3 regions of the Streptomyces sp. NPDC001515 genome follow, and region 1 is predicted to be linked to each of the others. Evidence: riboswitches for the same ligand, from Rfam matches in the RefSeq annotation. Region 1 holds a riboswitch; each other region holds the start of a gene.
What was found. A riboswitch is a leader RNA that binds a small molecule or an ion and turns the genes downstream of it on or off. The one in region 1 is predicted to bind S-adenosylmethionine.

Region 2: linked by a shared signal. The riboswitch ahead of ACWCXC_RS33625 (putative leader peptide) and the one ahead of thrC (threonine synthase) in region 1 are both predicted to bind S-adenosylmethionine.
Region 3: linked by a shared signal. The riboswitch ahead of ACWCXC_RS04365 (aminotransferase class V-fold PLP-dependent enzyme) and the one ahead of thrC (threonine synthase) in region 1 are both predicted to bind S-adenosylmethionine.

What each region holds. Positions count from the first base shown of each region.
Region 1 covers NZ_JBSFHN010000001.1:14,908-22,351, reverse strand. The annotation lists gene ACWCXC_RS00095 (Mucin-2) at 1-150, opposite strand, end outside; gene groL (chaperonin GroEL) at 315-1,940, opposite strand; gene ACWCXC_RS00085 (cold-shock protein) at 2,312-2,518, opposite strand; gene ACWCXC_RS00080 (MoaD/ThiS family protein) at 2,954-3,232, opposite strand; gene thrC (threonine synthase) at 3,272-4,564, opposite strand; SAM riboswitch class I at 4,582-4,708, opposite strand; gene ACWCXC_RS00070 (glucosyl-3-phosphoglycerate synthase) at 4,873-5,835, shown strand; gene ACWCXC_RS00065 (alpha,alpha-trehalose-phosphate synthase (UDP-forming)) at 5,880-7,271, shown strand; gene ACWCXC_RS00060 (DUF4913 domain-containing protein) at 7,285-7,444, opposite strand, start outside.
Region 2 covers NZ_JBSFHN010000046.1:7,077-14,520, reverse strand. The annotation lists gene ACWCXC_RS33645 (SNF2-related protein) at 1-1,556, shown strand, start outside; gene ACWCXC_RS33640 (SWF or SNF family helicase) at 1,553-2,995, shown strand; gene ACWCXC_RS33635 (esterase-like activity of phytase family protein) at 3,216-4,562, shown strand; gene ACWCXC_RS33630 (N-acetylmuramoyl-L-alanine amidase) at 4,781-5,371, shown strand; SAM riboswitch class IV at 5,487-5,629, shown strand; gene ACWCXC_RS33625 (putative leader peptide) at 5,667-5,732, shown strand; gene ACWCXC_RS33620 (glutathione S-transferase C-terminal domain-containing protein) at 5,953-6,732, shown strand; gene ACWCXC_RS33615 (helix-turn-helix domain-containing protein) at 6,741-7,301, opposite strand.
Region 3 covers NZ_JBSFHN010000002.1:166,225-173,668, reverse strand. The annotation lists gene ACWCXC_RS04385 (NYN domain-containing protein) at 1-1,165, opposite strand, end outside; gene ACWCXC_RS04380 (hypothetical protein) at 1,198-1,440, opposite strand; partial or broken gene ACWCXC_RS04375 (rhomboid family intramembrane serine protease) at 1,665-2,368, shown strand; gene ACWCXC_RS04370 (Lrp/AsnC family transcriptional regulator) at 2,365-2,646, shown strand; gene ACWCXC_RS04365 (aminotransferase class V-fold PLP-dependent enzyme) at 2,719-4,095, opposite strand; SAM riboswitch class IV at 4,289-4,406, opposite strand; gene trpD (anthranilate phosphoribosyltransferase) at 4,491-5,555, opposite strand; gene qcrB (cytochrome bc1 complex cytochrome b subunit) at 5,680-7,305, opposite strand; gene qcrA (cytochrome bc1 complex Rieske iron-sulfur subunit) at 7,302-7,444, opposite strand, start outside.

The sequences.
Region 1 (7,444 bases):
GGCCGGCCCGGGGAGTCCGGGCCGCCGCAGCGCCTGGCGGGGCGGTCCACCGCCCCGGTCGTCGAAGGCCAGCACGCGCAGCAGCAGGGGCAGGGGAAGCGCGGGGTTGCGCGCGAGCCCCTCCAGCGCCGACGCGTGGAACGCCACCATGGTCTCCCCCTGTGCCCGTAGGTCATCCGGCCGTGTCCGGAGGTGCCCGGCCGTGTCCGTGGGCTCCGCCACGCACGACGGCACCGGCCCCCGGGGAGTGATCCCCGGGGGCCGGTGCCCGTCTGTCGTCACAGCCGTGCAGGAGCTGCCGATCCCTGGTGGGATCAGAAGTCCATGTCACCGCCCGGCATGCCGCCCGGGGCGCCCGCGGCAGCGGCCTTCTCCGGCTTGTCGGCGATGACGGCCTCGGTGGTGAGGAAGAGCGCGGCGATGGACGCGGCGTTCTGCAGGGCGGAGCGCGTGACCTTCGCCGGGTCGAGAATGCCCTCGGCGATCATGTCGACGTACTCGCCGGTCGCGGCGTTCAGACCGTGGCCGACGGCCAGGTTGCGCACCTTTTCGACGACGACGCCGCCCTCGAGACCACCGTTGACGGCGATCTGCTTCAGCGGGGCCTCCAGCGCCAGCTTGACGGCGTTGGCGCCGGTCGCCTCGTCACCCGAGAGCTCCAGCTTCTCGAAGACGGCCGAGGCCTGGAGCAGAGCCACGCCACCACCGGCGACGATGCCCTCCTCGACGGCGGCCTTGGCGTTGCGCACCGCGTCCTCGATGCGGTGCTTGCGCTCCTTCAGCTCGACCTCGGTGGCGGCACCGGCCTTGATGACGGCCACGCCGCCGGCCAGCTTCGCCAGACGCTCCTGGAGCTTCTCGCGGTCGTAGTCCGAGTCGGAGTTCTCGATCTCGGCACGGATCTGGTTGACGCGGCCCTGGACCTGGTCGCTGTCACCGGCGCCGTCGACGATCGTCGTCTCGTCCTTGGTGATGACGACCTTGCGGGCGCGGCCGAGCAGGTCGAGACCGGCGTTCTCCAGCTTGAGGCCGACCTCCTCGGAGATGACGGTGCCACCGGTGAGGATGGCGATGTCGCCGAGCATGGCCTTGCGGCGGTCACCGAAGCCCGGGGCCTTGACGGCGACGGACTTGAAGGTGCCACGGATCTTGTTGACGACCAGGGTCGACAGGGCCTCGCCCTCGACGTCCTCGGCGATGATCAGCAGCGGCTTGCCGGACTGCATGACCTTCTCCAGCAGCGGAAGGAGGTCCTTCACGTTGCTGACCTTGGAGTTGACGATCAGGATGTACGGGTCGTCCAGGGACGACTCCATGCGCTCCATGTCGGTGGCGAAGTACGCCGAGATGTAGCCCTTGTCGAAGCGCATACCCTCGGTGAGCTCCAGCTCCAGACCGAAGGTCTGGGACTCCTCGACGGTGATGACGCCTTCCTTGCCGACCTTGTCCATGGCCTCGGCGATGAGCTCGCCGATCTGGGTGTCGGCGGCGGAGATGGAGGCGGTCGAAGCGATCTGCTCCTTGGTCTCCACGTCCTTGGCCTGCTCCAGGAGGGCGGCGGAGACGGCCTCGACGGCCTTCTCGATGCCCCGCTTGAGAGCCATCGGGTTCGCACCCGCGGCCACGTTGCGCAGACCCTCGCGGACGAGCGCCTGGGCGAGAACGGTGGCGGTGGTCGTACCGTCGCCGGCGACGTCGTCCGTCTTCTTGGCGACCTCCTTGACCAGCTCCGCACCGATCTTCTCGTACGGGTCCTCCAGCTCGATCTCCTTGGCGATGGAGACACCATCGTTGGTGATCGTGGGGGCGCCCCACTTCTTCTCGAGGACGACGTTGCGACCCTTGGGGCCAAGGGTGACCTTGACGGCGTCGGCGAGCTGGTTCATGCCGCGCTCGAGACCGCGCCGGGCCTCCTCGTCGAACGCGATGATCTTGGCCATGTGAAGTGGTCCTCCCGGACAGGGGTGGATTGCTCCGGACCGAGTGGCGCCCGCGACGGACGGCCTGCGTGCCGGTGGTTCCTTGCCCCACCGGACCTGCGGGCCTCACCGGCCCGGTCCAAATTCTGTCACTCTCACCTGGAGAGTGCTAAGCCCAATGATTAGCACTCGACCCCCTTGAGTGCAAGCGCCTCCCTCCGGAGTGTGGACAACCGGAGGGACGGACGCACACGCGCGGAGGGACGGGGACTGCACGCCCGCGGGGGTGGACGCACACGCGCGGAGGGCCCGTACCCGGGATGTGTCCCCCGGGATACGGGCCCTCCGTGCCTGAGTGGCGTCGTTGACCGACTGCGTCGTGTCCGGCCGGCTCAGCCGACGGCGAGCTTGACCATGTCCGCCTGCGGCCCCTTCTGGCCCTGCGAGATCTCGAACTCAACTCGCTGACCCTCTTCGAGGGTGCGGTAGCCGTCCATCTGGATCGCGCTGTAGTGGACGAAAACATCCGCACCACCGTCGACCGCGATGAAGCCGTACCCCTTCTCCGCGTTGAACCACTTGACGGTGCCCTGAGCCATGCCTAACTCCCCTATTACTGGCCCTTTCACAGGACCGCACTTCGCGGGCCCGGGTCAGAACCCACCCTCCGTCAGGAGAGGGTGCGTGCGCCGGAACGCGTCGACCGCGGCTGAATGTATCTGCCCAACTGCCCTCTGCAACAGGTCAATCGGACGAGAATTCTGAGCGGCCCCGACCGCCCGAATAGGGGGAATTCACGAGAATCCTGGGCAAGTCGGGCCAGGCAAAGGCGACTTATGGCGCAAGGTGCTCGGACACTTTGGCTGCATCTTGTCGTGGCCGGGCGCATTCTCATATGCGGGCGGCACGGGCAGCGGAGGGGACTTCCCACACTCTACCGCGCTCAACCATGCAGAATTGCCCCCTCCGCTTCTCTCGCGGAGGGGGCAATACCGGTGACGCGGTGGAGTCGGGGCCGGACCGCGGCCCCGGGCTCAGCAGCCGCCGGCGACGGCCGGGATGATCGAGATGCCGGCGCCGTCCGGGGTGGCCGTGTCCAGGCCGCCCTCGAAGCGGACGTCGTCGTCGTTGACGTACACGTTGACGAAGCGGCGCAGCTTGCCCTGGTCGTCCAGGACGCGGGCGGCGATGCCCGGGTGGTTCTTCTCCAGGGATGCGATGACCTCGGAGAGGACGGCGCCCTCGGCGGGGACCTCGGCCTGGCCGCCGGTGTAGGTGCGGAGGATGGTGGGGATGCGGACCTTGACGCTCATGGTGTGCCCTTCCTGAAGTCTCGGGTGGTCGAAAGCTACTCAGTTACCGGCGAGTCCGGCGGCGCGGAACGCGTCGAGGTTCGGCCGGATCGTAGCCGTCGCCTGCGAGGTGTCGGCCACCGCGTCCAGCGTCTTGAGGCCGTCTCCGGTGTTCAGGACGACGGTGGTGAGCGCCGGGTCCAGCAGGCCGTCCTCGATGAGCTTCTTCGTCACGCCGACGGTCACGCCGCCCGCGGTCTCGGCGAAGATGCCCTCGGTACGGGCCAGCAGCTTGATCGCGTCGACGATCTGCTCGTCGTTCACGTCCTCCACCGCTCCGCCGGTGCGGCGGGCGATGTCCAGGACGTACGGGCCGTCGGCCGGGTTGCCGATCGCGAGGGACTTGGCGATCGTGTTCGGCTTCTGCGGGCGGACCACGTCGTGACCGGCCTTGAAGGCGGCGGAGACCGGGGAGCAGCCCTCGGCCTGGGCGCCGAAGATCTTGTAGGGCTTGTCCTCGACCAGGCCGAGCTTGATCAGCTCGCGCAGCCCCTTGTCGATCTTGGTGAGCTGGGAGCCGGACGCGATCGGGATGACGATCTGGTCGGGCAGCCGCCAGCCGAGCTGCTCGCAGATCTCGTACGCCAGGGTCTTGGAGCCCTCGCCGTAGTACGGGCGCAGGTTGACGTTGACGAAGCCCCAGCCCTCGCCCAGCGGGTCGCCGATGAGCTCGGAGCAGAAGCGGTTGACGTCGTCGTAGTTGCCCTCGATGCCGACCAGCTCGCCGCCGTACACCGCGGCCATGACGACCTTGCCCTGCTCCAGGTCGTGCGGGATGAAGACGCAGGAGCGCAGGCCGGCGCGGGCGGCGGCGGCGCCGACGGCGCCGGCCAGGTTGCCGGTGGAGGAGCAGGACAGGGTGGTGAATCCGAAGGCGCGGGCGGCCTCGACGGCGATCGCGACGACGCGGTCCTTGAAGGAGTGCGTCGGGTTGCCGGAGTCGTCCTTGACGTACAGGCCGCCGGTGACGCCCAGTTCGCGGGCGAGGTTGTCGGCCTTGACCAGCTTGGTGAAGCCGGGGTTGAGGTTGGGCTTCTCGGCGACGTCGGCGGGGACCGGCAGCAGCGGCGCGTAACGCCAGATGTTGTCCGGACCGGCCTCGATGCGCTTCTTCAGCTCCTCGGGAGAGCCGCTCGGGAGGTCGTACGCCACTTCGAGCGGCCCGAAACACGACGCGCAGGCGAAGATCGGGCCGAGGGCGAATCGCTCGCCGCATTCGCGGCAGGAAAGCGCGGCGGCGGGTCCCAGGTCGGGGGAGGAATCGGTGTGAACTGCGACAGTCTCAACAGCCATGATGGCGAGGCCCTTTCTCCTCATCTTCCTCATGGCGCGTTTCGCCACGAGACGGAATTGGCACCTTCCCCACCGAACCTCGCGGTCGGCAGGAGGGTTGCCGGGACTTCAACGGGCCGTTCCCTCTGTCCCTCTGGATGAGCGCTGTGGCACCGGATCATGGGCGCGCCATGGATCCGGGCGTTTATCGGCGGACGGACCCCGGCATGCGATGGCCATCTGCGTTGTTCAAGACTGTAACCGAAGCACCGGAGGGTTGAGATAGTCGTCCGGTCCGCGAGATGGATCACATACAGGGAGTGCCGACCGTGCTGGAAGAGGTCGAACGCTGGCTGACCAGGCGTTCCTGGTCGGCCGCCGACCGTCCGCTGGACCGTCTGCTGGCCGCCAGGGCCGGCCTGGGGGCCGGGGACCCGCACGGCGGCAGCGTGAGCGTGGTGCTGCCGGCGCTGAACGAGGCGGAGACCGTCGGCGACATCGTCGCGACGGTCCGGCGCGAGCTGATGGAGAAGGTCGAGCTGGTCGACGAGCTGGTGGTGATCGACTCCGGTTCGACGGACGACACCGCCGAGGTGGCCCGCCGGGCGGGCGCCCGGGTGATCCACCGGGACGCGATCCTGCCCCGGCTGCCCGCCGTCCCCGGCAAGGGCGAGGTGCTGTGGCGGTCACTCCTGGTGACCGGCGGGGACATCGTCTGCTTCGTGGACGCGGACCTGAGGGAGTTCTCCGCGGACTTCGTCTCGGGCATCGTGGGACCGCTGCTGACCGACCCCTCGGTGCAGTTCGTCAAGGCGATGTACGACCGCCCGTTCGGCGGCACCGCGAGCCAGGGCGGCCGGGTCACCGAGATGGTGGCGCGCCCGCTGCTCAATCTGCACTGGCCGCAGCTGGCCGGCTTCGTCCAGCCGCTGGGCGGCGAGTACGCGGTGCGCCGCTCGCTGCTGGAGCGGCTGCCGTTCCCGGTCGGTTACGGAGTGGAGCTGGGCCTGCTGGTCGACGCCCTGCACACCGTGGGCCTGGACGCCCTCGCGCAGGTGGACGTCGGGGTCCGCCGCCACCGCCACCAGGACGGCCAGGCGCTCGGCCGGATGGCGGCCGCGATCTACCGCACCGCGCAGCTGCGGCTCTCCCGGGGCCATCTGGTCCGCCCCCATCTGACCCAGTTCGAACGCGGCGAGCACGGCTTCGTCCCGCACACCTACCCGGTGGACACCGAGGAGCGTCCGCCGATGCGCGAGATCGAGGAGTACGTTTCAGGCCGCGCGGCCTGACATCGCACGTTTGGGCGGTTCGTGATCGGGCTAGATTCCGCAACATGGTCTCCGAGCACGCCCCGCAGCCCGCTGCCCAGGTCCTCGTCGCGTCCAACCGCGGCCCGGTCTCGTACACGCTCCGTGACGACGGCACGCTCGACGCCAAGCGCGGCGGCGGCGGGCTGGTCTCCGGGCTGAGCGCCGTCGACGACAAGATCTGGGTCTGCGCCGCGCTGGGCGACGGCGACCGCGAGGCGGTCCGCAGAGGGGTGTCGGAGCCGGGCGTCCGGATGCTCGACATCGACGCGGACGTGCACGCCGACGCGTACAACGGCATCGCCAACTCGGTCCTCTGGTTCATCCACCACCTGCTCTACCAGACCCCCGTCGAGCCCGTCTTCGACGCGGAGTTCCGGCGGCAGTGGGCGTCCTACGAGCGCTACAACCAGGCTTTCGCCGACGCCCTCGCCGAGGAGGCCGGGAACGGCGCGGCGGTCCTCGTGCAGGACTACCACCTGGCCCTGGTGCCCGGGATGCTCCGGGCGCTCCGCCCCGATCTGCGGATCGGGCACTTCTCGCACACCCCGTGGGCCCCCGTCGACTACTTCCGGCTGCTGCCCGACGACATCGCCGAACAGGTGCTGCGCGGCATCCTCGGGGCCGACCGGGCGGCGTTCCTGACCCGCCGCTGGGCCGACGCGTTCCTCGCCTGCTGCACGGACCTGCTGGGCGGCACCGGCCACACCCGCGTCGGGGTGCACGGGCTGGGCGCCGACGGCGACTTCCTGCGCCGCCGCGCGCACGAACCGGACGTGGACGAACGGATGGCGGCCCTGCGCGAACAGGTGGGCCCCGACCGGAAGACGATCGTCCGCGTGGACCGCACGGAACTGTCGAAGAACATCGTCCGCGGGCTCCACGCCTACCGCGCCCTGCTCGACACCCGGCCCGAATGGCGCGGCCGGGTCGTGCACATCGCGTTCGCCTACCCCTCCCGCCAGGACCTGGCCGTCTACCGGGAGTACACCGAGGAGGTGCGCCGCGTCGCCGACGCCGTCAACGAGGCGTACGGCACGGCGGACTGGACGCCGGTCGTCCTGCACGTCAAGGACGACTTCGCCCGCTCCCTCGCCGCGTACCGGCTGGCCGACGTGGCCCTCGTCAACCCGATCCGGGACGGCATGAACCTGGTCGCCAAGGAGGTCCCGGTCGTCTCCGACGAGGGCTGCGCGCTGGTCCTGTCCCGGGAAGCGGGCGCGTACGAGGAGCTGGGCGAGGACGCCCTCGTGGTCAACCCGTACGACGTCTCCGCCACGGCCGACGCCCTCCACGCGGCCCTGACCATGGCCGACGACGACCGCGCGGAGCGCACCCGCCGACTCGCCGAGGCGGGCACGGCACTCCCGCCGCAGCGCTGGTTCCTGGACCAGCTGGAGGCGCTGCGGCAGGAGTAGGGGCCGGGGGCGTTCAGGTGGCCCGAGCGCGGCCCTCGGCGTCCGCCGCTGCCGCCTCGGCCTCCTCCGCCGCGTCGAGCGAGAACGCCGGGTCGTGGAGCAGGCCGGGCGGTACCGGATTGCTCGGCAGCGGGCCGATCCCGTCGCTGTGGCCCCCGGGTCCGGCGCAGAGC
Region 2 (7,444 bases), on a different contig from region 1:
GCGCCGTGCTGACCGGTTCCACCGAGGTCGACGGCCGGCGCGTGGAGGTCTCGGCGACGGGCTGGCTGGAGCGGCTGCGGCAGCGGGTCGCGGAGCCCGAGGCCCTGCCAGAGGGCGAGAGCGCCGTCGGGCAGCCCGCCGCGCTCGCCGCGACCCTGCGCGACTACCAGCTGCGCGGGCTGAACTGGCTCCACACCATGACCTCGCTCGGGCTCGGCGGCTGTCTCGCCGACGACATGGGCCTCGGCAAGACCATCACGCTGATCGCCCTGCATCTGCACCGCCGGACCCTGGAGGGCACGGCCGGACCGACGCTGGTGGTCTGTCCGACCTCGCTCATGGGCAACTGGCAGCGGGAGATCGAGAAATTCGCCCCGGGCATCCCGGTCCGCCGCTTCCACGGCGGCTCGCGCACCCTGGAGGAGCTGGCCGACGACGCCTTCGTCCTCACCACGTACGGCACGATGCGGCTCGACGCGCCCCGGCTCTCGGGCGTCCGCTGGGGCATGGTCGTCGCCGACGAGGCGCAGCACGTGAAGAACCCGTACTCGGCCACGGCCCGGCAGCTGCGCACCATCGGCGCGCAGGCACGGGTCGCCCTCACCGGAACGCCCGTGGAGAACAACCTCTCCGAGCTGTGGGCGATCCTCGACTGGACCACACCGGGCCTGCTGGGCCGGCTCGGCACCTTCCGCACCCGCTACGCGCGGGCGGCGGAGGGCGGCGATCCGGCGGCGGCCGAGCGGCTGGGCGCGCTGGTGCGGCCCTTCCTGCTGCGCCGCCGCAAGTCCGACCCCGGCATCGCGCCGGAGCTGCCGCCGAAGACCGAGACCGACCGCGCGGTCTCGCTCACGCCCGAACAGGCCGGGCTCTACGAGGCGGTGGTGCGCGAGACGCTGGCGGCCATCTCCGAGGCGGACGGCATGGCGCGGCGCGGGCTGGTGGTGAAGCTGCTGACGGCGCTCAAGCAGATCTGCAATCATCCCGCGCAGTACCTCAAGGAGGAGGAGCCCCGGATCGCGGACCGCTCCGGCAAGGTCGAACTGCTCGACGAACTGCTGGACACCATGCTCGCGGAGGGCGCGGGGGTGCTGGTCTTCACCCAGTACGTGCAGATGGCGAGGCTGCTGGAGCGGCATCTGACGGCGCGCGGCATCAGCACGCAGTTCCTGCACGGGGGCACGCCGGTGGCGGAGCGCGAGGCGATGGTCAACCGCTTCCAGTCGGGCGGGGCTCCGGTCTTCCTGCTGTCGCTCAAGGCGGCCGGGACCGGTCTCAACCTGACCCGGGCGGCGCATGTGGTGCACTTCGACCGCTGGTGGAACCCGGCGGTGGAGGCGCAGGCCACCGACCGGGCGTACCGCATCGGCCAGACGCAGCCCGTCCAGGTGCACCGGCTGATCGCGGAGGGCACGATCGAGGACCGCATCGCGGACATGCTGGCCCGCAAGCAGGGGCTCGCCGACGCCGTGCTCGGCTCCGGCGAGAGCGCCCTGACCGAGCTGAGCGACGCCGAACTGGCCGATCTGGTCGAGCTGCGAGGGGGCGCACGATGACACGCGGATATCCGGAGGACGGGTACGAGCCCGATCCGTTCGAGGGCGAGGGCTACGACGAGGAGTTCGGCGACGGCGAGGACGGCGGGTTCGGCGGTGAGGCGGCCGGCGGGGCGGCGTCGGGTCCCGAGCGCACCTTCGCCCCGCTGCCGCCCGCCCCGGGCCGGGGCTTCGCGACCTCCTGGTGGGGCGGGGCCTGGTTGAAGGCGCTGGAGGACACGGCGCTGGACAACCAGCAGCTCAAGACGGGCCGCCGGTTCGCCCGCGAGGGCCGGGTCGGCGCGGTGTCCGTGCGGCCCGGCCGGATCACCGCGGTGGTCCGGGACCGGAACGCGGGCGGCCACCGCAGCGACGTGCTTCTTCAGGAGTTGAGTGACGAACAGTGGGACCGCTTCCTGGACATGGCGGTCGACCGGGCCGGGCACATCGCCGCCCTCCTGGACCGGGAGATGCCGCCGCATCTGGTCGAGGACGCGGCGGCGGCAGGGGTGGAGCTGCTGCCCGGGATAGGCGATCTCGACCCGGAGTGCACCTGCGACGCCTGGGACCACTGTCCGCACACCGCGGCGCTCTGCTACCAGGTGGCCCGGCTGCTGGACCAGGACCCGTTCGTGCTCCTGCTGCTGCGGGGGCGCGGCGAGCGCCGGCTGCTGGACGAGCTCCAGGTGCGGATCGCGGCACGGGCGGCCGGCCGCACCGGGTCGGACGCCGCCGGGGGCCCGGACACCGGCGGGGAGTCCGGGGACGGCACCCCCGGCGCCACCGGCGTGCCGGGTGTCCCGGCGGACGAGGCGTACGCCGGCGCGGCACTCCTGCCGCCGCTCCCGCCGCTGCCGGACGTCCCCGACGCCCCGGGCCCGGCGCCCTCGCTGGACACCGAGACGGACCCGGAACCGGGCGTGGACCCCTCGGCGTTGGAGCTGCTGGCCCGGGACGCCGCGGCCCGCGCGCACCGGATGCTCGTGGAGGCGCTGTCGGCGGGGCACGGGCAGCAGCCGGTGCCCCCGGCGCCGACCGCGCGGGAGGACGCGGTGCGGCTGGCGGCCGAGGCCCGGCCGGAGCCGTGGATCGCCCACCGGCTGGCGACCGGTTCCGGCCGGCCGCGCGCCGCGCTGCCGGCGGCGGTGGCGGCCTGGCGGTACGGCGGGCCGGCCGCGCTGGCCGTGCTCGACGAGGAGTGGACGCCGGACGGTCCCGCCCTCGCCCGGGCGAGGGCGGGTCTCGCCGGTGCCTGGGACGAGGACGAGGCGCCCCGGCTGCGGGCCGAGCGCAACCGGTGGACCTCGGCGGACGGCACGGTGCAGGTGCGCTACGGGCGGGACGGGCGCTGGTATCCGTTCCGCAAGGAGGGCGGCCGCTGGATGCCGGCCGGGCCCTCGGACGAGGATCCGGCGGCGGCGTGGGCGGACGCGGCCGCAACCGATCCGGTCGACGCCTGAGAAGCGGAGCCGGGGCGGGCGGGGCGCGAAGTACCGCCCTCTCGCCCGTCGGAGAGGGTGCCCCGCCCGCCGGTCGGACGGGGCACCCCCACCCGTCGGGCAGGGTGCCGCCCCCGCCCGTCGCCGCGTACCGTCCCGGAGTTCACCTCGATGACACCGGTCGTTGAGGCGCGGCGCGGAACCTGACGGGCGAAACGTTCCTTGCCCCTCAGGAGGCCCCATGTCCGCGCGTGTCGTCCGTCGATCCCTGGCCGTCGGGCTGCCGCTCGCCCTGCTCGGCACGGTGGGTGCCACGGGCACCGCGACCGGCGCGCAGGATCACCACCGTCCCGGGACGACCGCCCGGGTCACGGCGAGCGCCACCCTCGGCCCCGTCCCGCTCGGCGGCTTCAGCAACGCCCTGCTGCCCGGGACGGTCGACGACGACCGCGGCGTCCTGCTCGGCGGCATCGGCAGCGACATCTACCCGGCCGGCCGCAAGGGCGAGTACTGGACCGTCACGGACCGGGGCCCCAACGGCCAGATCAAGGTCGACGGCACCAAGCGGCGCACCTTCCCCGTGCCCGGGTTCGATCCGGCGATCGTCCGGATCCGGGTGACGGGCCGACAGATCGAGGTGGTGCGCTCGATCCCCCTGACCACCCGGTCGGGCGCGCCCGTCACGGGCCTGTCCAACCAGAAGGGCCGCGACGAGGCCCCGTACACCTACGACGCGCGCACGCCGCTCCCGTACAACCCGAACGGGCTGGACACCGAGGGCATCGTGCGGGCGGCGGACGGATCGTTCTGGCTGGTGGACGAGTACGGGCCGTCGCTGGTGCACGTCTCGGAGCGGGGGCGGGTGCTGGCACGCTACGTCCCCGAGGGGCTGGACCTGCGGGGCGCCGGCTACCCGGTGGTGGAGGCGCTGCCGGGCGTGCTGCTGCACCGCAAGACCAACCGGGGCTTCGAGGGGCTGGCGCTGCTGCCCGGCGGCGATCTGGTGATGGCCGTCCAGAGCCCGCTCTCGCTCCCCGACCAGGACGCCGGCGAGTCCTCGCGCAACATCCGGCTGCTGCGCTTCTCGACGAAGAAGAAGGCCGTCACCGCCGAATACGCCTACCGCTTCGACCCGGTGGGCGTCGTGGACCCGGGCGAGGACGACACCTCCGAGCTGAAGGTCTCCTCCGTCGTGGCGATCGGCCGGGACACCCTGCTCGTCGAGGAGCGCACCGACCGCACGGCGCGGCTGCACCGCGTGACGCTGCCGCGCGGTGCCGGGATCCTGGGATCGCGCTGGGACGCCCCGGCGGCCTCCCCGTCGTACGAGGAGTTGGCGGACCCGGCGGCCTCCGGCGTCCCGGTGCTCCGCAAGAGCCTCGTCGTCGATCTGGGGACGGTGCCGGGCGTGCCCGGGAAGATCGAGGGCGTGGCGGTGACGGGGCGGAGCACCCTGGCGCTCATCAACGACAACGACTTCGGGACGACGGACGGGGCCGGCGCCTTCGACGCGCGGGGGCGGCTGGTCGACTCCGGGATCAGGACGACCGTGACGACGGTCGAACTGCCGCGCCCGCTCGCGCACTGACGCCCGCTCGCCTTCCCCGGGCCGCCCGGCTCCCCGCCCGGCGGCCCGGTCGCGTCCGCACGCCCCCGTTCCCGCGCCGCGCCGTCTTCCGCCGCCCGCGCCGCGCCCGTACGGTGGGCGCGCACACCGCCCCGGCCGGACATCGAACACACGATTCCGATCAACGGACGTGCGTGCGAAGCGTGTTCCTCCGTCCCCCCACAGCCAGGAGTACACACATGGACCGCAGAAGGATCATCCAGGGCACCGCGGCGACCGTCGCCGCGGCGCTGCTTCCCGCATCCGTCCGGGCCAGCGCGGCCCAGGCCGGCGACACCGACTACCCGACGGCCCACTGGGCCCCCGCGTCGGCCTCCAACTACACGGTCTCCTCGCGCCCCTCGGCGTACCCCGTCCAGTACGTGATCATCCACGTCACCCAGGAGACGTTCTCCGACACCGTGGCCATCTTCCAGAACCCGGCGAAGCAGGTGTCCGCGCACTATGTGGTGCGGTCCTCGGACGGCTACATCGACCAGTGCGTCCGCGAGAAGGACATCGCCTGGCACGCGGGGAACTGGGACTACAACACCCGCAGTATCGGCATCGAGCACGAGGGGTACGTGGACCGGCCCGCGTACTTCACGAACGCCCTGTACGAGAAGTCGGCCCTGCTGACCGCCTCGATCTGCGACCGCTACGGCATCCCCAAGGACCGGGCGCACATCCTGGCCCACTCCCAGGTGCCGGGTTCCGACCACACGGACCCGGGCACCCACTGGGACTGGGTGCGCTACATCCGGCTGGTCAACCTGCTGAGCGCGGGCTGACCCCGACGGTCGAACCTCCGAACGCCCTTGACCCGCAGGGCGGCTGACCACCAGTCGAGACAGCGGCGACCGTGTCCTTGACGGCGCCACCGGGCGGGCCGAGACTGACGGGGACGGTCACGACTGTCAGCGCCGCGCGCACGGGTTCCCGTCCGCGCGGTCATCGGCCCCGGCCCGCTGACGGGCAACCCTTCGGCCGCGATGGGGTGCTCCGGGTGACGACCGGGTCCTGTCGGCGCGACAGGACAAGCGCGGCCCCGCCTCCCGCGGGCCCCGACGGCAGGACCGGTGGGAATTGCCCAGGATCGGATTGACGAGGCGCCTGCACATCGATCTGCTGCGCGTCGCCAGCGCCTCGTAGGCGTCCGCGCCCCGGGGTCCGCCCGGCCCGCCGTCGTCCCGGCCGGCCGGACCGCCGCCGATCCGCCCCGCGCCGGCCGGCCCGCTCCGTGAGCGGACGGCCACCGGCCGGCCCTGTGCGCCCCGTGCACCCTCACGCGGGCGCGGTCGTCCTTTTCCCGTCCCGCCGCCCACGACGCGGCGGCGGCTCCGTCGTCCTCCGGACATCCCCCAGGAGAGTCATGCCCGAAACAGTCTCGCGCGGCCGCGGTACGACCGGAACGTCCCCGCGCACCCCCGCCCCCGCCCTCTCCCCCGCCCGCGCGGCGGGACTGCGACCCCCGTCGGGCATCGCGTCGCCGCGCTTCCTCAGCCGGATCGGCGTCGGTCTCGCGGGCGGCTTCTATCCCGCGCCGCACCGCTACGAACTCTTCCTGTCCGCCGGCTGTCCGCGCTCGCTGCGGGTCTCGATCACCCTGGACCTGCTCGGCCCGGGGCAGGGCGTCACCACCACCCTGCTGACGCACCCGGCCGCCTCACCGGAGGGCTTCGCCGCGCTGCGCGGCGCGTACGAGGCGACGGTGCACCACTACGACGGCCCGCTGACCGTCCCCGCGCTGCGCGACCGCTGGAGCGGACGCATCGTCAGCAACCACACCCCCGACATCCTGCGCGACCTCGCCGGGCCGCTCACCGGCCACGGCCCGGACCGCCCCGCCGCGCTCACCCCGCCCGCCCTGGTCCCCGACATCGAGGCGCTCCGCGAACTGCTGGAGCACGGCCTCGACGAGCCCGGCGGACGGGACGCGGTGCTCAACGCACTGGAGCGCCGGCTCCCGCTGCGGTCGTACGCGCTGGGCGACGGACTCACGGCCGCCGACGTCGACCTCTGGACGGCCCTCGTCCGGCCGGGCGTCTCCGGCGCGCTGGGGGCGCACCCCCGGCTCCGGGCGTACGTCCGCCGGCTCGGCGGGCATCCGGCGTTCCGGCGGGCGTACGGGACGCCGCTCACCGCCGCCTGAACGGGGCGTCAGCCCGCCTCGGCCGCCGAGGGGTAGCGGACGAAGAGGACGCCCTCCACCGCGCCGTCGGGCGCGCCGTAGACATGCGGCACGTCGGCCCGCCACCGCGCGCTCGCACCGGGACCGACGGTGCGGGTGGCGTCCGGCGGGCCGACGACGGCGGTACCGCTCAGGACCATCAGGCTCTCCCGGGTCCCGGGGACATGGGCGCGGGACTCCTGGACCGCGCCCGAGCGGATGCTGACGCGGAAGACGTCGGTGACGGCCGATCCGTCCTCGTCCTCGTAGCGCTCCAGCAGAACGGCGGTGACCGCGCTGCCGGACACCGTGGTGCGGGCGGGGCCGGGGCCGGCCGTCGCGGGCGGTTCGGCCAGGGCGGCGCTGAGGGGCAGGCCGAGCGCGGTGGTCAGTGCGTACAGCGTCTCCAGGGTGGGGTTGCGCGAGCCGCTCTCCAGCTCGGACAGCGTCCCCTTGCCCACGCCGGACCGGCGGGCCAGCTCCGACAGGGACAGCTCCCGCTCGCGCCGCAGCGCCCGGAGCCTGCGCCCCACGTCCTCGTTCAGCCCCATCGGCCCGCACCCGCTCCGCTGTTCCCGGTTGACGGGCGTCGGCCCGCCTCTCTAGTGTTCCACAAACAGAACGTTCCGTATACGGAACACCGTGCGGAGCCCCCTGCCGGGCCCGGTCCTCCTCCCGACTCAGGAAAGCGGCA
Region 3 (7,444 bases), on a different contig from region 1:
GCGCCAGCAGCACCGGAGCGGCCAGCTCCGCCCCGTCGAAGACACAGGTCATCTCCGCGCCGGTCTGGGCCGCGAGCATCGAGAGCCCGCCCAGCAGCCGCAGCCGCTGCTTCTCCAACGGCATCTGCGGATAACCCGTCTTGGTGACGTTGTAGCCGTCCACGATCAGATGGGCCTGCGGCAGCGCGAGCAACTGGTCGAGCAGCGCCGGATCGGTCTCCGACAGGGCGCGGGCGGCGATGTCCTTGGGCGACATCCGGCCGGGCTCCACCGCGTCCACCCCGTCCGCGGGGCGCATCGACGAGGGCGGCAGGGCCAGTTCGCGGCGCAGCCCCGAGGCCGCCTCCAGCACGGTGTCCAGCAGCAGCCGCAGCCGCATGTCCTCCACCGAGCGCCCCTCCCGGGCGGCCCGGCGGCCCGCCTCCACGGACGCCTCGGCCTCCCCGAGCCTGGCCCGCAGCCGCCGGGCCTCGCTCTCGGCCGCGGAGAGCTGGGCGGCCGAATCGGCGCGTGCGGCGTCGGCCTCGGCCGCGGCCCGGCGCAGCGCGGCCTCGCCGCGCTTCACCTCGTTGAGCGCGCTGCGCAGCTTGCGCTGGAGGGCGTCGGCCTCCTTGCGGGCCGCCTCCAGCTCGGCGCGGAGCCGTTCCGTCTCGCTCTTCGTCTGGGCGCGGGCCCGCTCCAGCTCCTCGCGCAGCCGGTCCAGTTCGAGCCGGCTCTCCTCGTCGGCGCGCTCGGCGTCGGCCCGCTGGGCCTCCTCGCCGGCGGCGGCGACCAGCTTGACCCAGCCGGCCGGCCGCAGCACATAGGCCACGGCCGCCACATCGACCGGATCGGCGGCGGCGGGCGGCGCCCCCGCCGTCAGCGCGGCGGTCAGCTCCGGCTGGGAGTCGCCCAGCCGTTCACCGATGCGCCGGCGGAAGGACGGATCGCTCTCGAGGGCGGCCGCCATCGCGTTCCCGGCGAACTTGGCCCGCCGGGTCGGCGTGAAACGGGCGTACTGCCTCAGCTGGGCCGGGAGTTCGGTGACCGTGAGACCGCCGAACGCGTCCGCGACCAGGGCGACGACCCGCCGCCGCACCCGTTCGGGCAGCGGGCGGTCGAGCGCCTCCGCGGCGCCGCCGGCCGCCTCTGCCGACGCGGCGCTGCCGGCGGGCTGCTCCACGATCCGTCACCTCGTTCCGTCTGGGCTCGGCCCCGTCAGGAGTCGGCGCCCGGCCTGTCGACCAGCTCGATCTGGTCCACCGCGTTGCACCAGCGGCACCGCACCGACTCGATGGTCTCACTGACCACCTCGCGTTCCTCGACGCTGGACTCACCGGCCAGGTCGAGATGGACGTACTCGACGACCTTGGACGTCCGCGTCACATCGAACCGGGTCAGATTTCCGCAGAGCGTGCAGCGCCAGCGAGTGGTGTCGGTCGGCTGGGGAACCGTCGTCATCGGTGTGTCCTCTTATCTCGAGCCGTGAGCTGCCGGACCAAGGATCTCGCGGTGCGCCGTCGAACTGCGGATGTCCTGTCGTAACCCTACGGCCTTGTCGCTTCCCACCGGCACGGCGAGGCGGTCTGTCCCGTTCCCTCCGCTTGCGTCATGCTCTGTTCATGATCGATCGGCGGGCTGCGGCCGGCAGAATCGTGCGGGCGGCCACCTCCGGCGGGCCGCCGGTGACGTACACCCTCATCGCCCTGTGCTGCGTGATCTTCCTGATCAGTCCGCTGTCCGGGTTCATCCCGGTCTACGGCACCGGGGACGCCCTGCTCGCGGCCCAGGCCGGCTACTTCGAGCGCTGGGGCGTGATCCCCGACGAGCTGTGGGACGGCTCGGCGCACGCCGTGCTCACCCCGCTCACCGCGCTCTTCGTCCACGGCAGCTGGCTGCACCTGCTGGGCAACATGCTCTTCCTGTACGTGTTCGGCGCGATGGCCGAGGAGCGGATGGGCCACACCGAGTTCGCGCTCTTCTACCTCGGCTGCGGCTATCTCGCCCTGCTGGGCTACGCCGCCGCGCACGCCACCTCCGACCAGACCCTCGTCGGCGCGTCGGGGGCGATCTCGGCGGTGCTCGGCGCCTTCCTCTATCTCTTCCCCCGGGCCCGGGTCACCAGCCTCTTCCCGTTCCTGCTCTTCCTGCCGCTGCGCTTCCCCGCCTGGATCGTGCTGATCTTCTGGTTCGTCCTCCAGTGGCTGGCGGCCGAGGGGGCGGGCAGCGGGCCGGGGGTGGCCTATCTCGCCCATGTGGTGGGCTTCGCCACCGGCTTCCTCTACGCCTGGGGACGCTACCGGCGCGATCCCGGCCCGGCGCGTTCCCGGCACAAGGCTCTAGAGTGAAGTCTCCAGCCACGGCCACCGAGGGAGAAAGCCAGCCGTGATCACCGCGATCGTGCTCATCAAGACCAGCGTGGACCGGATTCCCGAGATCGCCGAGGCCATCGCCGCGCTGGACAGCGTCAGCGAGGTCTTCTCGGTCACCGGTACCTACGATCTGATCGCCATGGTCCGGGTCCCCCAGCACGACGACCTCGCCGACATCATCCCCGGCCGGATCAGCAAGATCCCCGGCGTCGAGGCGACGGACACCCATGTGGCGTTCCGTACGTACTCCCAGCACGATCTGGAGGCGGCCTTCGCCATCGGCCTGGACGGCTGAGCCGGACGGCCCGCGACATGACGGCGGCCGGGTACGGGGAGGATCCCGTACCCGGCCGCCGTCATGTCGGGCTCAGAGCTGGGCGGCGCCCCGGTCCGGGACGCAACGGCCGTCCTCCGTGCGGTACTTCCACTGGGCGCCCTTGCTGACCAGCTCCTTGACCGCGCCGAGGAAGCGCTCGATGTGCTCGTCGGGCGTACCGGCGCCGAAGCTCACCCGGATGGCGTTCAGGGACCTCTCGCCGGGGGCGGCCTCCGGCGCTCCGCACTCCCCGACCTCGCGCGGGTCGCTGCCGAGCAGGGTGCGCACCAGCGGGTGGGCGCAGAAGAGGCCGTCGCGCACCCCGATGCCGTACTCCGCGGAGAGCGCGGCGGCGAAGTGGGAGCTGTTCCAGCCCTCCACGACGAAGGAGATCACGCCGACCCGGGGGGCGTCGTCGCCGAAGAGGGAGAGGACCTTGACCTCGGGGACCTCGGCCAGTCCGGCGCGGACGGCGGCGACCAGGTGCTGCTCACGGGCGACCAGGGAGTCGAAGCCGGCCTCGGTGAGCGCCTTGCAGGCGGAGGCGATCGCGTAGACGCCGATGACGTTGGGCGAGCCGGCCTCGTGGCGGGCGGCCGTGGTGTGCCACGCGACGTCCACTCCCCCGTCGGCGCGGCGGGCGACCGTGCGGGAGGCGCCGCCGCCGGCCAGGTAGGGCTCGGCGTCGCGCAGCCAGTCGGCGCGGCCGGCCAGGACGCCGGAGCCGAAGGGCGCGTAGAGCTTGTGTCCGGAGAAGGCGACCCAGTCGACGTCCAGTTCGCCGATGTCGACCGGGTGGTGCGGGGCCAGCTGGGCGGCGTCGAGCACGATCCGGGCGCCGTGGGCGTGCGCGGCGGCGGCCAGTTCCCTGACCGGCCACAGCTCGCCGGTCACATTGGAGGCACCGGTGACGCAGACCAGCGCCGGACCGTACGGGTCGCGGTCCGCGAGCGCCCGCTCCAGCGTGGCGACGGCCTGGGCCGGGGTGCGCGGGGCGTTGAGGTAGGTCACCCGGGCGTCGCGCCAGGGCAGCAGCGAGGCGTGGTGCTCGGTCTCGAAGACGAAGACCTGGCAGTCGGCGGGCAGGACCGCGGCCAGCAGGTTGAGCGAGTCGGTGGTGGACCGGGTGAAGATCACCTGGTCCTCGGCGCGGCAGCCGAGGAACTCCGCGACGGTGTCGCGGCTGGACTCGAAGAGGTCGGTGGAGAGCTGCGAGAGGTAGCCGGCGCCGCGGTGGACGCTGCCGTAGTACGGGGCGTAGGCGGCCACGTCGTCCCAGACCCGCTGGAGGGCCGGCGCGCTGGCGGCGTAGTCCAGCGCGGCGTAGGTGACCTCGCCGCCGGTGACCAGCGGGACGGTGACGTCCTTGCCCAGAACGGGCAGCGGGGCACAAACCGAACGGTCGGAGGCAGCGGTGACGACAGACATGGCGAACTCCCGTAAGAGGCAGGCGAGATCCACGTGCCGGCGGGTACGCGGCAGCACGGGGAGAAGAGAGAAAGAGGGTGTGCGGAGAAGGGCGTGGGCCGAACGGGCCCGCAACGCCCTATCGCATTCGCGTGCTCACAAGAGGCTCCCTGAGGACCAGGACCCCACGGGTGGACATCTCACGATGTCGAGGGGTCCGCGCTTGCCGTAAGCCTCGCTGCCTACGGCCTGGTCTTCACCCGGGGCACCCCGCCACGGACGGAGGGTTGCCGGACAGCGGGCCGGGGCCGTAGTCGCTGTCACTCATGACCTGACCAGCATCTTGCCATACGCCGGGGAACGCGCAAGGCGCGGTCCAGGATCTGGACCGCGCCCCGTGGTGTTTCCTGGCGGGATCAGGCGTTGCTGGCGACGACCCAGCGCTCCAGCGCCCGGCCGGCCGCGCCCGAGTCGATGGACTCGGCGGCCTTCGCCATCCCGTCGGCCAGCCGCTCGGTCAGCGGCGCGTCGGAGGGCTCCAGGGCGGCCAGCGCCGCCGCCGAGTTCAGCAGGACGGCGTCCCGCACCGGACCGGTCTCACCGGCCAGCAGCCGGCGGGCGACATCCGCGTTGTACGAGGCGTCCGCGCCGCGCAGCGCCTCCACCGGCACCAGGTCGAGGCCGACGTCGCGCGGGTCGAAGACCTCCTCGCGCACCTCGCCGTCGCGGGCGATCCAGACGCGGGAGGTCGCGGTCGTGGTCAGCTCGTCCAGGCCGTCGTCGCCGCGGAAGACCAGCGAGGAGTTGCCCCGCTCGGCGAGGACGCCCGCCACGATGGGCGCCATCCGCAGATCGGCGACGCCGATGGCCTGGGAGCGCACCTTCGCCGGGTTGGTCAGCGGGCCCAGGATGTTGAACGTGGTCGGGGCACCCAGCTCACCGCGCGCCTTGGCGGCGTGCCGCAGCGAGGGGTGGAACTTGACGGCGAAGCAGAAGGTGATGCCCGCCTCCTCGGCCACCTCGGCCACTCGCTGCGCGGACAGCTCCAGATTGACGCCCAGCTTGCCCAGGACGTCGGAGGAACCGCTCGCCGAGGAGGCGGCCCGGTTGCCGTGCTTGACGACCTTGGCCCCGGTGCCGGCCACCACGATCGCGGACATGGTGGAGATGTTGACCGTCTTGGCCATGTCCCCGCCGGTGCCGACGATGTCGACGGTGGGTCCGGGCACCTCGATGGTGACGGCGTGCTCGTACATCGCGCGCACCAGGCCGGAGACCTCCGAGACGGTCTCGCCCTTGGCCCGCAGCGCGACCGCGAATCCGGCGATCTGCACATCGGTCGCCTCGCCGCTCATGATGCGGTTCATGGCCCAGGCGGTGTCGTCCGCGCTCAGGTCCTGTCCGCGCAGCAGGGGGGTCAGCACGCCCGGCCAGGAACGGGCCGCCACGCTGTCGCCGCCGTCCGGGGTCACAACGTTCATGGTCCGCTCCTGGGGGTCCATTGCCGAAAAAGGGGATGGGGTCACCCTATCGAGAGCCGCGGACAGCGAAGAGCCCCGTCCAGCGAATGGACGGGGCTCCCGCTGTGGCGATCAGGTCAGGTGATCAGTGGTGGCCGTGGCCGCTGGTGATCTCCTTGTACTCCTCGGCGGTGGGCTTGGCGATCTGGTTGTCCTCGCCGTAGTAGCCCTTGCTGAGCTTGGCCCGCAGCTTCTGCACCGCAGACACCTTGCGCGCGACACCGTTCTCGTCGACCAGGGGGCCGATCTCGACCGGCTTGTACTGCTCGTGCGCGGTGAGCGTGTGCAGCTGGGCCGGCGAGAGCGGCTCGTGGACCTCGACGAACTCACCGTGCGGCAGGCGCTTGATGAGCCCGGACTCGCGCCCGTGCAGCACCTTCTCCTTGTCCCGGCGCTGGAGGCCGAGGCAGATCCGCTTGGTGACGATGAACGCGATGACCGGTCCGACGAAGAAGAAGATCCGGACGAACCAGGAGATCGCGTTCAGCGACAGGTGGAAGTGCGTCGCCCAGAGGTCGTTGCCGCCGCCCACGAGACCGATGAAGTACAGCGTGATCCAGGCGACACCGAAGGCCGTACGGGTCGGGGCGTTGCGCGGGCGGTCCAGGATGTGGTGCTCGCGCTTGTCCCCGGTGACCCAGGACTCGATGAACGGGTAGACCGCGATCGCCCCGAGGATCAGGCCGAAGAGGGTCAGCGGGATGAACACGCCCAGGACGAGCGTGTGACCCCACAGGTTGATCTCCCAGCCCGGCATCACACGGATCAGACCCTCGGCGAAGCCCATGTACCAGTCGGGCTGGGCGCCGGTGGACACCTGGTCCGGGCGGTACGGGCCGATGGCCCAGATCGGGTTGATCGTGGCGATGCCCGCGATGATGGCGATGACGCCGAAGACCAGGAAGAAGAAGCCTCCGGCCTTCGCCATGTACACCGGCAGCAGCGGCATGCCGACGACGTTCTTGTTGGTCCGGCCGGGACCCGCGAACTGCGTGTGCTTGTGGTAGAAGACCAGGATCAGGTGGCCCACCAGCAGCCCGAGCATGATGCCCGGCAGCAGCAGGATGTGGATCGAGTAGAACCGCGCGACGAAGTCGCCGCCCGGGAACTCCCCGCCGAACAGGAACATCGAGATGTAGGTGCCGACGATCGGCACCGACAGGATCGCGCCCTGGGTGAAGCGGACACCCGTGCCCGAGAGCAGGTCGTCCGGGAGCGAGTAGCCGGTGAACCCGGTGAACATGCCCAGCGCGAACAGCAGGAAGCCGAACAGCCAGTTGATCTCGCGGGGCTTGCGGAACGCACCCGTGAAGAACACGCGCATCATGTGCACGAACATGCCGGCCAGGAAGATCAGCGCGGCCCAGTGGTGGATCTGGCGGACCAGGAGACCACCGCGGACGTCGAAGCTGATGTCCAGCGTCGAGGCGTACGCCTCGGACATCTGGATGCCCTGCATGGGCTCGTACGGGCCGTGGTAGACGACCTCGTTCATGCTCGGGTGGAAGAACAGCGTCAGATACACACCCGTGAGGATGATGATGATGAAGCTGTAGAGGCAGACCTCACCGAGCATGAAGGACCAGTGGTCCGGGAAGATCTTGCGCATGTTGGCCTTGGCCAGGGAGTAGATCCCGAGCCGGCCGTCCGCCCAGTCGGCCACCCGCTCACCGGCGGGCGCCTTGCGCTTCGTATCGGTCGCAGTACTCATCCGCGCTCCCAGAATGCAGGACCGACGGGCTCTTCGAAGTCACCGAGGGCTTCGAGGTTGCCCTCGCTGTTCACACCGATCCGCAGCTGCGGAAGGGCGTGACCGGCCGGACCGAAGATGACGCGGGCGCCGTCGGAGA